3 regions of the Peribacillus sp. N1 genome follow, and region 3 is predicted to be linked to each of the others. Evidence: riboswitches for the same ligand, from Rfam matches in the RefSeq annotation. Region 3 holds a riboswitch; each other region holds the start of a gene.
The links. A riboswitch is a leader RNA that binds a small molecule or an ion and turns the genes downstream of it on or off. The one in region 3 is predicted to bind S-adenosylmethionine.

Region 1 (3,280 bases), on a different contig from region 3:
GGGACGCAGCGACTGTTTCCACGATTTCTTTTGATCCAAGCATGCCTATTTTTACTGCATCGACAGGAATATCTTCAAATATAGCTGCAATTTGGTCCGATATGATAGCTGTTTCAATTGGCTGTACTGAACGGACTTCCATTGTATTTTGTGCGGTTACGGCTGTTATGGCAGACATTCCAAAAACCCCATGTGCAGAAAATGTTTTTAAATCCGCTTGTATTCCAGCACCGCCTCCTGAATCAGAGCCGGCGATGGTTAATGCTGTTTTCATAAAAAAACCCCTTCATATAATTATTTTTTAGAAGTATTTTAAGTAATATGAAAGCTAAAATCGCACCTGCGAATGAACTGAGCATAAAAGCCGGTAAAAAACCAAAAAGAGCAGCTTTTTCTCCTAATAGGAGGATGGCAAGTGGATAACAGGCCATGGAACCGAGAATGCCGGTCCCGATCACTTCACCTAAACAAGCGAATTTTAAGCTTTGTGTTTTTCGATAAAGGATGGCAGCCAAAAGTGCACCGAACATGCTCCCGGGAAAGGCGAATATTGAACCGGTACCAGACATGTTTCTAATGATGGAAACTAGGAAAGCTTGTGTCACAGCATAAGCAGGCCCCAATAGAACGGCCGTGAGGACATTTGACAGATGCTGAATAGGAAAGACCTTTGCAAATCCTGCAGGGATGAAAATAAATGAACTGGTCAGTGTCGTTATAGCCGTTATCATGGCAGTCAACGTCAGTTTCTTGATAGGATTCATCATCATGTCTGCGACCTACAGCGGCCAATCCTGCTCATTTTGAACCATATCCCAGAATAAGTATTCATATCGGGAAGTAACCAAAAAGTGCTTTTCTAATCGAAGAAGTTCCTTTTCTGGCATGCCTTCCGTCAATTCTTCCAACAATGCGATCAGCCACTTGTATGCTTCCCCGAATTCAGGTGATGAATAGGACCTTATCCAATCTGCGTAGCGATTGTTTTCCAATGCTGCTCCATTTTGTTCTTTTAATAGCAAACCGATTTCATAGTAATCCCAAGCGCATGGCAGGAGACAGGCGATCAAGTCTGCCAATGTCCCATGCTGAGCTGCATTTAGCATGTAACCTGTATAGGCTAGAGTGGTGGGAGTAGGTTCTGTTTCTTCCAATTCCTTGGAACTGATCCCGAATTCGGAAGCATACTGCCGATGGATATCCATTTCCACTTGAAGGGTTTCATTTAAAATACTCGCAAACTTTGCCATGGTTTCGATGTTATGGGCTTTGATGACACCTAAAGCAAAGAGCTTGGAATAATCCATGAGATAGATATAGTCCTGCTTCATGTAATAGGCAAATTTCTTTTCAGGAAGCGTACCATTTCCAATTGCCTGGACAAAGGGATGTGAATGATTCCTTTTCCAAATCTCTTTTGCCCGTGCATGAAGTCTATCACTGAATGTTTCTGTTTTAATATTCTCCATTGTTCATCCTCCTTTAGAATGTTTCCCCTAGATAATGAAAAACCCCGTTCCTGAATACGGAACGGGGTAGATGGATATAGTCTGTAAATGGACGATATCATCCACTTCCCTCCGCCGGTATGAGCCGGTTCAGGTTCAAAGGGTCCGGAAACTATTTCCATCTCAGTCTTAAAAAAGACTCCCCTAGTGGTGTGAATTGTATGTAATTACTGACATCATATCAGAAAGACAAGAAAATGCAACCTGTATTTGAAGAGGGAGCATGTAATGTCCAGGAAAAAAGGGAGAACCAGGTAATTGACTTTTGATAATTATTAGGGTAGAATCATTTCTACATCATTTATATATCGAATTCTTATCCAGAGAGGTGGAGGGACTTGGCCCAAAGAAACCTCGGCAGCGGACCCATTTTGGGAACTGTGCTAAATCCAACAAGCATATGCTTGGAAGATAAGAAGAGCCGTACGGACACAGTCAGCCTCTTCTTGAATTAGAAGGGGCTTTTATTTTTGGGAAATAACGTTTAGTGACATAATAGAAAAGGTATATATAATTTGGTGAAAATCAAACAAGTTGATAAAGTTAGCTAACTAGAAGCAGGCTCTAGGATGACTAGGAAAGGAGCCATTTACATGGCAGAATTATTTAAGAGGATTGAACAGAGGAAGGCAAAACTCATTGAAGAGCTATTGGCCAATGGAGTATACAAAACCTCTGATGAAAGGCACCTTTATGATGCCCCATTAAAAGTGCTTGAAGATGAATATAAGATTGTTATAAATAGACCTAATAACGAGTCACCTTCTGAATGGATGACATAGTAAGCGAAGGACTATATTTTGGGCTCTTGGATAAGGGATATGATGTAAGCATTCACAGTATACACTAGTGGATGCTTTTTTGCGTTTAATAGAAAATGACATAAAATATACATAATTAAAGAATAAAGTAGGTGTTTTGTCACATTTGTCCTATAAAATAACACATTTTATTTCTGAAAAATAGTTGATTTTAACTAGTAGTTTAATTATGATGAAAGTGTAAAAAAATTGAATAAATGGGAGGTGGCATATAATGCCTTGCCGTAAAGTAACTATAGAAAGGGTAGAAGAAAAGAGACAGGAAATGATCAAATTGGCAGCAAGTTACGGCTTAACAAGTCTGCTTACTGTTCAGGCCAGTCAAGAATTGGATACGCTATTAAATGCGTTAGCAAGTAAAAGAGAGTCAGAATATTTTTCCCTCCAAAACGCATATCGGTATTTTTAAATTAGCATATTCGACCTGTATTAATTTGAAAAAGCTACTGCTCAAGGCAATAGCTCTAAAAAATTATATTAAATATCGACATGTTTACCAAGAATGATCAAATCCCGCTCAATGCCATCCAGCTCGGCAACTTGAGGTAAATGTGCCCATTCTTCAAACCCGAATTTGGAAAAAAGCTTAAGGCTAGGTATATTGTGGGCGAAAATGAAACCCAATATAGTCTTAATACCTAATTTTGGACTCAATTCAATTGCCTTTTGAATCGAAATTTGTCCGATTCCTTTTCCCCGGAAATAATCATCAATATAAATGCTGATTTCGGCAGTGGAATTATATGCCGGTCGGCCATAGAAGGATTGAAAGCTCATCCATCCAGCAGTTTTCCCTTCTATAGTAATGATATATAGCGGTCTACTTTCTGAATGATGTTCCTCAAACCATTTAACCCTCGATTGGACGGATACAGGCTCCGTATCTGCCGTGACCATTCTTGAAGCAATTGTCGAATTATATATTTCAACAATTCTAGGTAAATCAGATAG
Region 2 (3,280 bases), on a different contig from region 3:
ACGATATTTTCTTATTCTTGCAGAAGAAGGCCAGGTTTCCCGTGCAGCAAAAAAATTGAATATGTCACAGCCGCCATTAAGCCAGCAGCTCCGCCTTATGGAAGAAGAATTAGGGACTACTTTACTTGAGCGAAAAAGGAATGGTAAAAGTATGGAATTGACCGAAGCTGGGAGGGTACTTTACGAGAAGGCTAAGAATATGCTGCAATATTTCGAGGACTCCTTGCTCGAAGTGAAGGAAACGGGTGAGGGAATTAAAGGTACCCTTTCAGTAGGTTCCGTACTTGCCTATATGTCTTATTTACCTGATAAAATTAATGATTTTAAGAAAAAATATCCTTCCGTTTCCTTTAAAATATTCGCAGGAGATCCATATGAAATAAGTAATTATTTGGAGAATCAGGATATTGAACTTGCTATTGTTCATTTACCTGTCGAGATGAAGGGTCTTTCCATTTTGAACATAGGACAAGTGCCGAATGTTTTTGTTGTACCTGAGGATTGGGACAGTTTCACTTCAAAGAGTAGGGTTCATTTAAAGGATATTGAAAATATCCCATTGCTTTTAGTGCATAGGGAAAAAGGACAAGGGATTTACGAAGAAATTATCGAGGAATTTAAAAAGCGGGAAATACAGCCAAATATTTTATGCGAATGCCATGATGTAAATGTTCTGCTCTCTCTGGTTTCAGCTGGAGTTGGGGCGAGTATTGTTCCGAAATCAGCTGTTTCACCTCATATTATAAAAGGAGTGAAAGTGTTGGATATTATCGATTCTTCAATTCAATCGAATATAGCTTTGGTTTTTAGACAAGATCGTTATCTTTCCAAAACGGCAAAACATTTTATTGAGCTGTTTTGAAGAAAAGCTAGGCCTGCCTAATGCCTAGCTTTTACGTTACATTTAAAGATGAATCATTCCCACACTTCTTTTGCTACATCAACGACGAATTTCAGCTTTTCCCATTGCTGTTCTTCGGTTAGCTTGTTGCCGTGATGGGTGGAGGCGAAGCCGCATTGAGGGCTTAAGCATAATTGTTCGAGAGCAACGAAGTGCGAGGCTTCTTTAATGCGTGCCTTAACAGCTTCCTTGTCTTCGATTTCCCCATTTTTTGAAGTGACGACCCCCAGTACAACCTGTGCACCGCCATTTGGAATGTATTCCAATGGTTTGAAATCCCCTGAGCGTTGATCATCATATTCCAAGAAGAATCCATCCACTTTTTCTTTTGCCAATAAAGTTGGAGCGATACGGGCATAGCTTCCTTCAAACGCCCAAGTCGACTGATAGTTTCCGCGACATAGGTGGGTAGTGACGACAAGGTCTTCTGGTTTGCCTTCCAATGCTCCATTAATGACACGAAGTGCAAGATCAATTAACTGTTCCCTCGTATATTTTCCATCTTTGAACTGGAAATCTGGAGCTGAAAGTCTGGCAATATATACATCATCCAATTGAAGATAACGCACACCTGCTTCATAAAAGGCTTTCAAAGCATGCTGATACGCCTTGATGATATCATTTGCATAATCTTCAATATCAGGGTAGATGTCTTCATTATGAATACCTGCAGCAAATAACTGATTCGGACTGGGAATCGTTTGCTTAGCAACGGCACGACCGTTCACGATTTTGTTCAATTCAATGAAATCACTAATGAAGGGATGTTCAGGATTGAATGAAACCTTCCCGGTATTGCGAACGTTATATCTCTCTGTTTCCACACCATCGAATGTGAGACCTTTTTCAGTCACATATCCCTCGATGCCATTTAAATGTTCGAGGAAGTCAAAGTGCCACCATGTTCGTCTGAACTCGCCGTCCGTAACAGCCTCTAATCCAACTTCAATTTGTTTATCGACAATCCGTTTGATTTCTTCGGTTTCAATTTCACGAAGGCGCTCTGCTGAAAGGGTACCCTCCCTAAATTGCTTTCTGGCAATATGTAAACGTTCCGGTCTTAATAAACTTCCGACGTGATCGGCCCTGAATGGTGCTTTCGTTAATGTGATTGACATGTTGCATTCCTTCTTTCCTTTTAAAAATAAAAAACCTCTTCTTAAAAAATAAGAAGAGGTTTTGGCAACAAAGCTATATACTCTTCTTATCTTCAAGTTTTTACACTTCTGGAATTAGCACAGTACATGAATAGTCTGTTGCTGAGGCATCAAAGGGCCAGTCCCTCCACCTCTCTGGATAAGAGTTGTCTATTAAATTAACTATGACTATACAGGTAGTTTTTATAAAGGTCAAGCGCTGGAGGTTGAATATTTAGAATATACCGTTTATTACTCGGTTCCTGGCATGATCATTTTCTGTATTCGGCTTTTTATACCACTTTTTAGATCAGGTTTAGACGTGGTTTTTTAAAATAACGATTAGTAGGGAAGACTGAAAAAAACAAATAAAATAATTAAACCTACTTGATTAATGAGTATTTATGTTTTATTGTTAAATTGCATAAAGAAAAGAGAATAAAATTGGATTATCCAATTGGTCAACCAAAGGATACTGAATTGTTGTTCATTACAACATTTCTGTGTCCTTTTTTGTTCGGAAAAAATTGTGATAATACAGGCATAAGCAGTGCCTAGGAGAAGATTCATTGGAGAGTGGAAACATGAAAACAACAAATATGAAATCATGCTGTACTGTATTAAAAAGACGGAATTTTCTTTCAATTGAAACTGACCTTGATTCGATCCCGACAAACAAAAACGATTTCTATAATATGTCTTTGATACAAGCAGGTGAATTTTTACTAGGATCAAGTGATGAAGATAGTTCAAGAGAAGATGGTGAATATCCACCACGAACAGTAAAGATTGAGTCCTTTTACATGGACCGATACGCCGTAACAAATGAACAATTCTATTGTTTTATAAAGGATACCGGTTATGTAACAGATGCGGAGAAATATGGATGGTCTTTTGTTTTTAACTTGTTTGTCAACAAACGAATGGAACGGGATATGGTGGGGGCAGCCGAAAAAACACCTTGGTGGATAGCTGTTCGAAATGCTTGCTGGAAGCATCCGGAAGGGACGGATTCCTCAATCGTGAATCGCTTTCACCATCCGGTCGTCCATGTGTCATGGAATGATGCCAAAGCGTTTTGTAGATGGGCTGGAAAAAGACTTCCGACAGAAGCGGAATGGGAATATGCTGCTGCCAGTGGAGTGGTAAATCGTAAATATCCTTGGGGGGATGAGTTGCACCAAGGGGGAAAGCATCACTGTAATATTTGGCAAGGCAATTTTCCAAACGAAAATTTGGGAGA
Region 3 (3,280 bases):
CTAGGGGGGATTTTTTATGAATGAATATAAAGTGACGGTCAGGAATGGCAGTACCTTGATCTTGTCGGAAATCATTAAAGCTGAAGATGAAAGAGAAGTCCTTGGAACTCTTTTGATTTCCAGCGAATTATTTAATCAACCATTTACCGACATCAGGATTTTAGAACGCTGATTTGTGCCTGTCCGTTCGATTTGTTACACTGTAATAAATTCTAATACGGTAGGCGATAGTATGTGTGGACGTTTTACCCTTTTCACTGACATTGAAGAAATAAAAGATCGGTTTGATATTCAAGGATCGTTTGATGGGGAATACCAATTCAGCTACAATATTGCTCCCTCCCAATCCGTTCTCTCCGTCATTAATGACGGGGCAAGGAATCGACTTGGATATCTTCGGTGGGGACTCATTCCTTTCTGGGCAAAAGACGAAAAAGTGGGCTACAAAATGATCAATGCCAGAGCGGAAACCATTACTGAGAAAGCAAGCTTCAGGAATGCGTATAAGAAGAAGAGATGCTTGATAATCGCTGACTCTTTTTATGAATGGAAGAAGACACCGGAAAGAAAAATACCGATGCGAATAAAACTGAAGAATCATGCTCCATTTGGAATGGCGGGTATCTGGGAATCCTGGAAAACTCCTGAAGGCATCAGCGTCTATTCATGCTCCGTTATAACAACCGTTCCTAATGAGCTAATGACCAGCATTCATGATCGTATGCCTGTCATCCTTAAACCAGAAGATGAAAAAGAATGGTTGAGTCCAACAAATAATGATCCTGCATATCTGCAGCAGTATTTAAAGTCATTCGATTCGGAACAGATGGAAGCCTTTGAGGTATCGACTGATGTGAATTCGACCAAAAATAATTCATCTAACCTAATACAACAAATTTGCTGAGAGGTCATAAGACCTCTTTTTTATATGAATTCCATCCTGATAAATGAAAAAAACTGATTAACCGCACATGTCAAGATTTCTTTATAAATAGTAAGGAGTGCATGTAAAATACTTTAAAATTAACCCTTGCGAAAATAGACAAAATGCTGTACTGTTATATTTGCTTTTCAAAACGACTTTCGATGTCACTTTCACAAACTCAGATGGTTTCAGCAAGTTTCCAGTGTGGTACTTTTCTGGAAGGCATCGTAATATTTGATAAATTATATAATGTAATCTTCTTATCAAGAGAGACGGAGGGACTGGCCCGAAGATGTCTCGGCAGCGGACTTAAATGGAGTGCTGTGCCAAATCCAGCAGGCTGATTTTTGCCTGAAAGATAAGGAGGGTGTTTTTTATAAATTAAAAGACCTCTTCTTGTTGTTAAATAGAAGGGGTCTTCTTTATGCCGGTTTTTTTGCTATATCTCCAAGACTAGATAATCAGGTAGGTTCAAATTGGAGTTATTTGCGAAAGCTGTTAATAGAATAAGAGCTGTGACACATGTCACGGGAAAAATAAAAAGAGGTGTACATCATGAGTGCAAACAATAAAGGGAATCCATGGGCATTGATCCCATTTGTCGTATTTTTAATTTTATTTATAGGGTCCGGAATCATCACTAAAGATTTTTATTCATTTCCGGTGATTGTTGCAATTTCAATTGCTTCGGCAGCTGCATTGGCAATGAATCGGAAAGAGACATTCAATCATAAGGTTGATATCTTCTGTAAAGGTGCCGGGGACGCCAATATTATGTTAATGGTTATCATTTTCCTTTTAGCTGGTGCTTTTGCCGAAGTTGCCAATGGCATGGGAGCAGTTGAATCGACAGTGAATCTTGCCTTAGCTGTTTTTCCGCAAAATCTATTAATGGTAGGGATATTCATTATTGCTTGTTTTATTTCTTTATCCATGGGGACAAGCATGGGAACGATTGTTGCATTGGCACCTATCGGGGTCGGGATTAGTGAGCAAACAGATATTTCGCTTGCCCTATCAATGGCGGCCGTTATTGGTGGTGCGATGTTTGGGGATAACCTTTCCTTCATTTCAGATACGACAATCGCTGCAGTTCGAACTCAGGGAACGAAAATGAAGGATAAGTTTAAAGTGAATTTTTTCATCGTTTTACCTGCGGCCATCATCACATGTGCAATCCTTGGAATTTTAACAATGGGTGAACAAGCTGACATCTCCCAACATTCTTATAATTGGGTGAAGATTCTTCCATATCTTTGCGTATTGATCACTGCATTGGCAGGAGTCAATGTGTTCCTGGTCCTTTCCATCGGAATCGTATTTGCCGGAATTATCGGCTTGGCTGATGGAAGTTATAAACCGTTGGGTGTCATTCAAAAAGTTGGAGAAGGAATGGCGGGAATGTATGAAATCTCCTTCCTTGCCATTTTAATTGCAGGTATGGTAGCTGTTATCAAACATAATGGTGGCATCGATTATCTACTCCACCTAGTGACCCGAAATAGCAAATCAAAAAAAGGGGCGGAATTCAGCATTGCAGGGCTTGTTGGTTTGACAAACCTTTCAACGGCAAATAACACGATTTCGATTATCATTGCCGGGCCACTTGCCAAAAATATCGCTGAAAAGTATGGGATTGATCCGCGTAAATCAGCGAGCTTGCTTGACATATTTGCATGTTGTATCCAAGGGTTGATACCATATGGAGCACAACTGCTTGTTGCAGCAGGGGTAGCAAAGATTTCTCCGATAAGCATCTTGCAGTATTCATATTACCCAATACTAATTGGATTTTGTGGCGTCCTTGCCATCTTGATTGGTTTTCCACGGTTTCAGCCGGGAAATGATGGATCGAAGAACTAAAAGTTAAAACAAAGTTGATTGGAGCGGGTGTGCGAGACTCCTGCGGGAAAAGCGAGTCCAGGGGAGACCCCGCAGGCGCAAAGGCTCCCGGACCGCCCGCGGAAAGCGAGTGCCTGGAGGGGAAATCAACGTTCAAATTGTACAAACCCCTAAAATTTCATCGAGTTAGTCTACAGTCTGAACACCCTGAATCATTGGATACAGGGTGTTTTTTGTATGGTAAATACATAAACATAATCAAGTTTTCTCCCATTCATATAGTATCAATCATTCTTCAATTTTTCTGCTTAATTCCGGTCCAAATTAATGATGGTTGTGTGTGCGACACCTGTCATGAATAGAGGACAACACCAACTAAACCGGAAAGGATAATTACATAGGCTGGGTGCCAGCGTAATTTCATTAGGGCAAATAACGATAATCCAAAAACGATTAATAAGCTTATCGCATGCCAAGAAAAGTTCAGCGCTATCATATTATTGGAAAGTGCAA

Region 1: linked by a shared signal. The riboswitch ahead of ACYP5M_RS25080 (Fur-regulated basic protein FbpA) and the one ahead of ACYP5M_RS02230 (Na+/H+ antiporter NhaC family protein) in region 3 are both predicted to bind S-adenosylmethionine.
Region 2: linked by a shared signal. The riboswitch ahead of ACYP5M_RS13010 (5-methyltetrahydropteroyltriglutamate--homocysteine S-methyltransferase) and the one ahead of ACYP5M_RS02230 (Na+/H+ antiporter NhaC family protein) in region 3 are both predicted to bind S-adenosylmethionine.

What each region holds. Positions count from the first base shown of each region.
Region 1 covers NZ_BAAHZO010000011.1:20,366-23,645, reverse strand. The annotation lists gene thiD (bifunctional hydroxymethylpyrimidine kinase/phosphomethylpyrimidine kinase) at 1-274, opposite strand, end outside; gene thiW (energy coupling factor transporter S component ThiW) at 243-764, opposite strand; gene tenA (thiaminase II) at 780-1,469, opposite strand; TPP riboswitch at 1,559-1,664, opposite strand; SAM riboswitch class I at 1,822-1,926, shown strand; gene ACYP5M_RS25080 (Fur-regulated basic protein FbpA) at 2,102-2,290, shown strand; gene ACYP5M_RS25075 (aspartyl-phosphate phosphatase Spo0E family protein) at 2,544-2,738, shown strand; gene ACYP5M_RS25070 (N-acetyltransferase family protein) at 2,807-3,280, opposite strand, start outside.
Region 2 covers NZ_BAAHZO010000003.1:27,387-30,666, reverse strand. The annotation lists gene ACYP5M_RS13015 (LysR family transcriptional regulator) at 1-862, shown strand, start outside; gene ACYP5M_RS13010 (5-methyltetrahydropteroyltriglutamate--homocysteine S-methyltransferase) at 916-2,019, opposite strand; SAM riboswitch class I at 2,103-2,204, opposite strand; gene ACYP5M_RS13005 (formylglycine-generating enzyme family protein) at 2,622-3,280, shown strand, end outside.
Region 3 covers NZ_BAAHZO010000001.1:480,475-483,754, forward strand. The annotation lists gene ACYP5M_RS02220 (hypothetical protein) at 17-172, shown strand; gene ACYP5M_RS02225 (SOS response-associated peptidase) at 233-904, shown strand; SAM riboswitch class I at 1,183-1,290, shown strand; gene ACYP5M_RS02230 (Na+/H+ antiporter NhaC family protein) at 1,481-2,788, shown strand; gene ACYP5M_RS02235 (chromate transporter) at 3,120-3,280, opposite strand, start outside.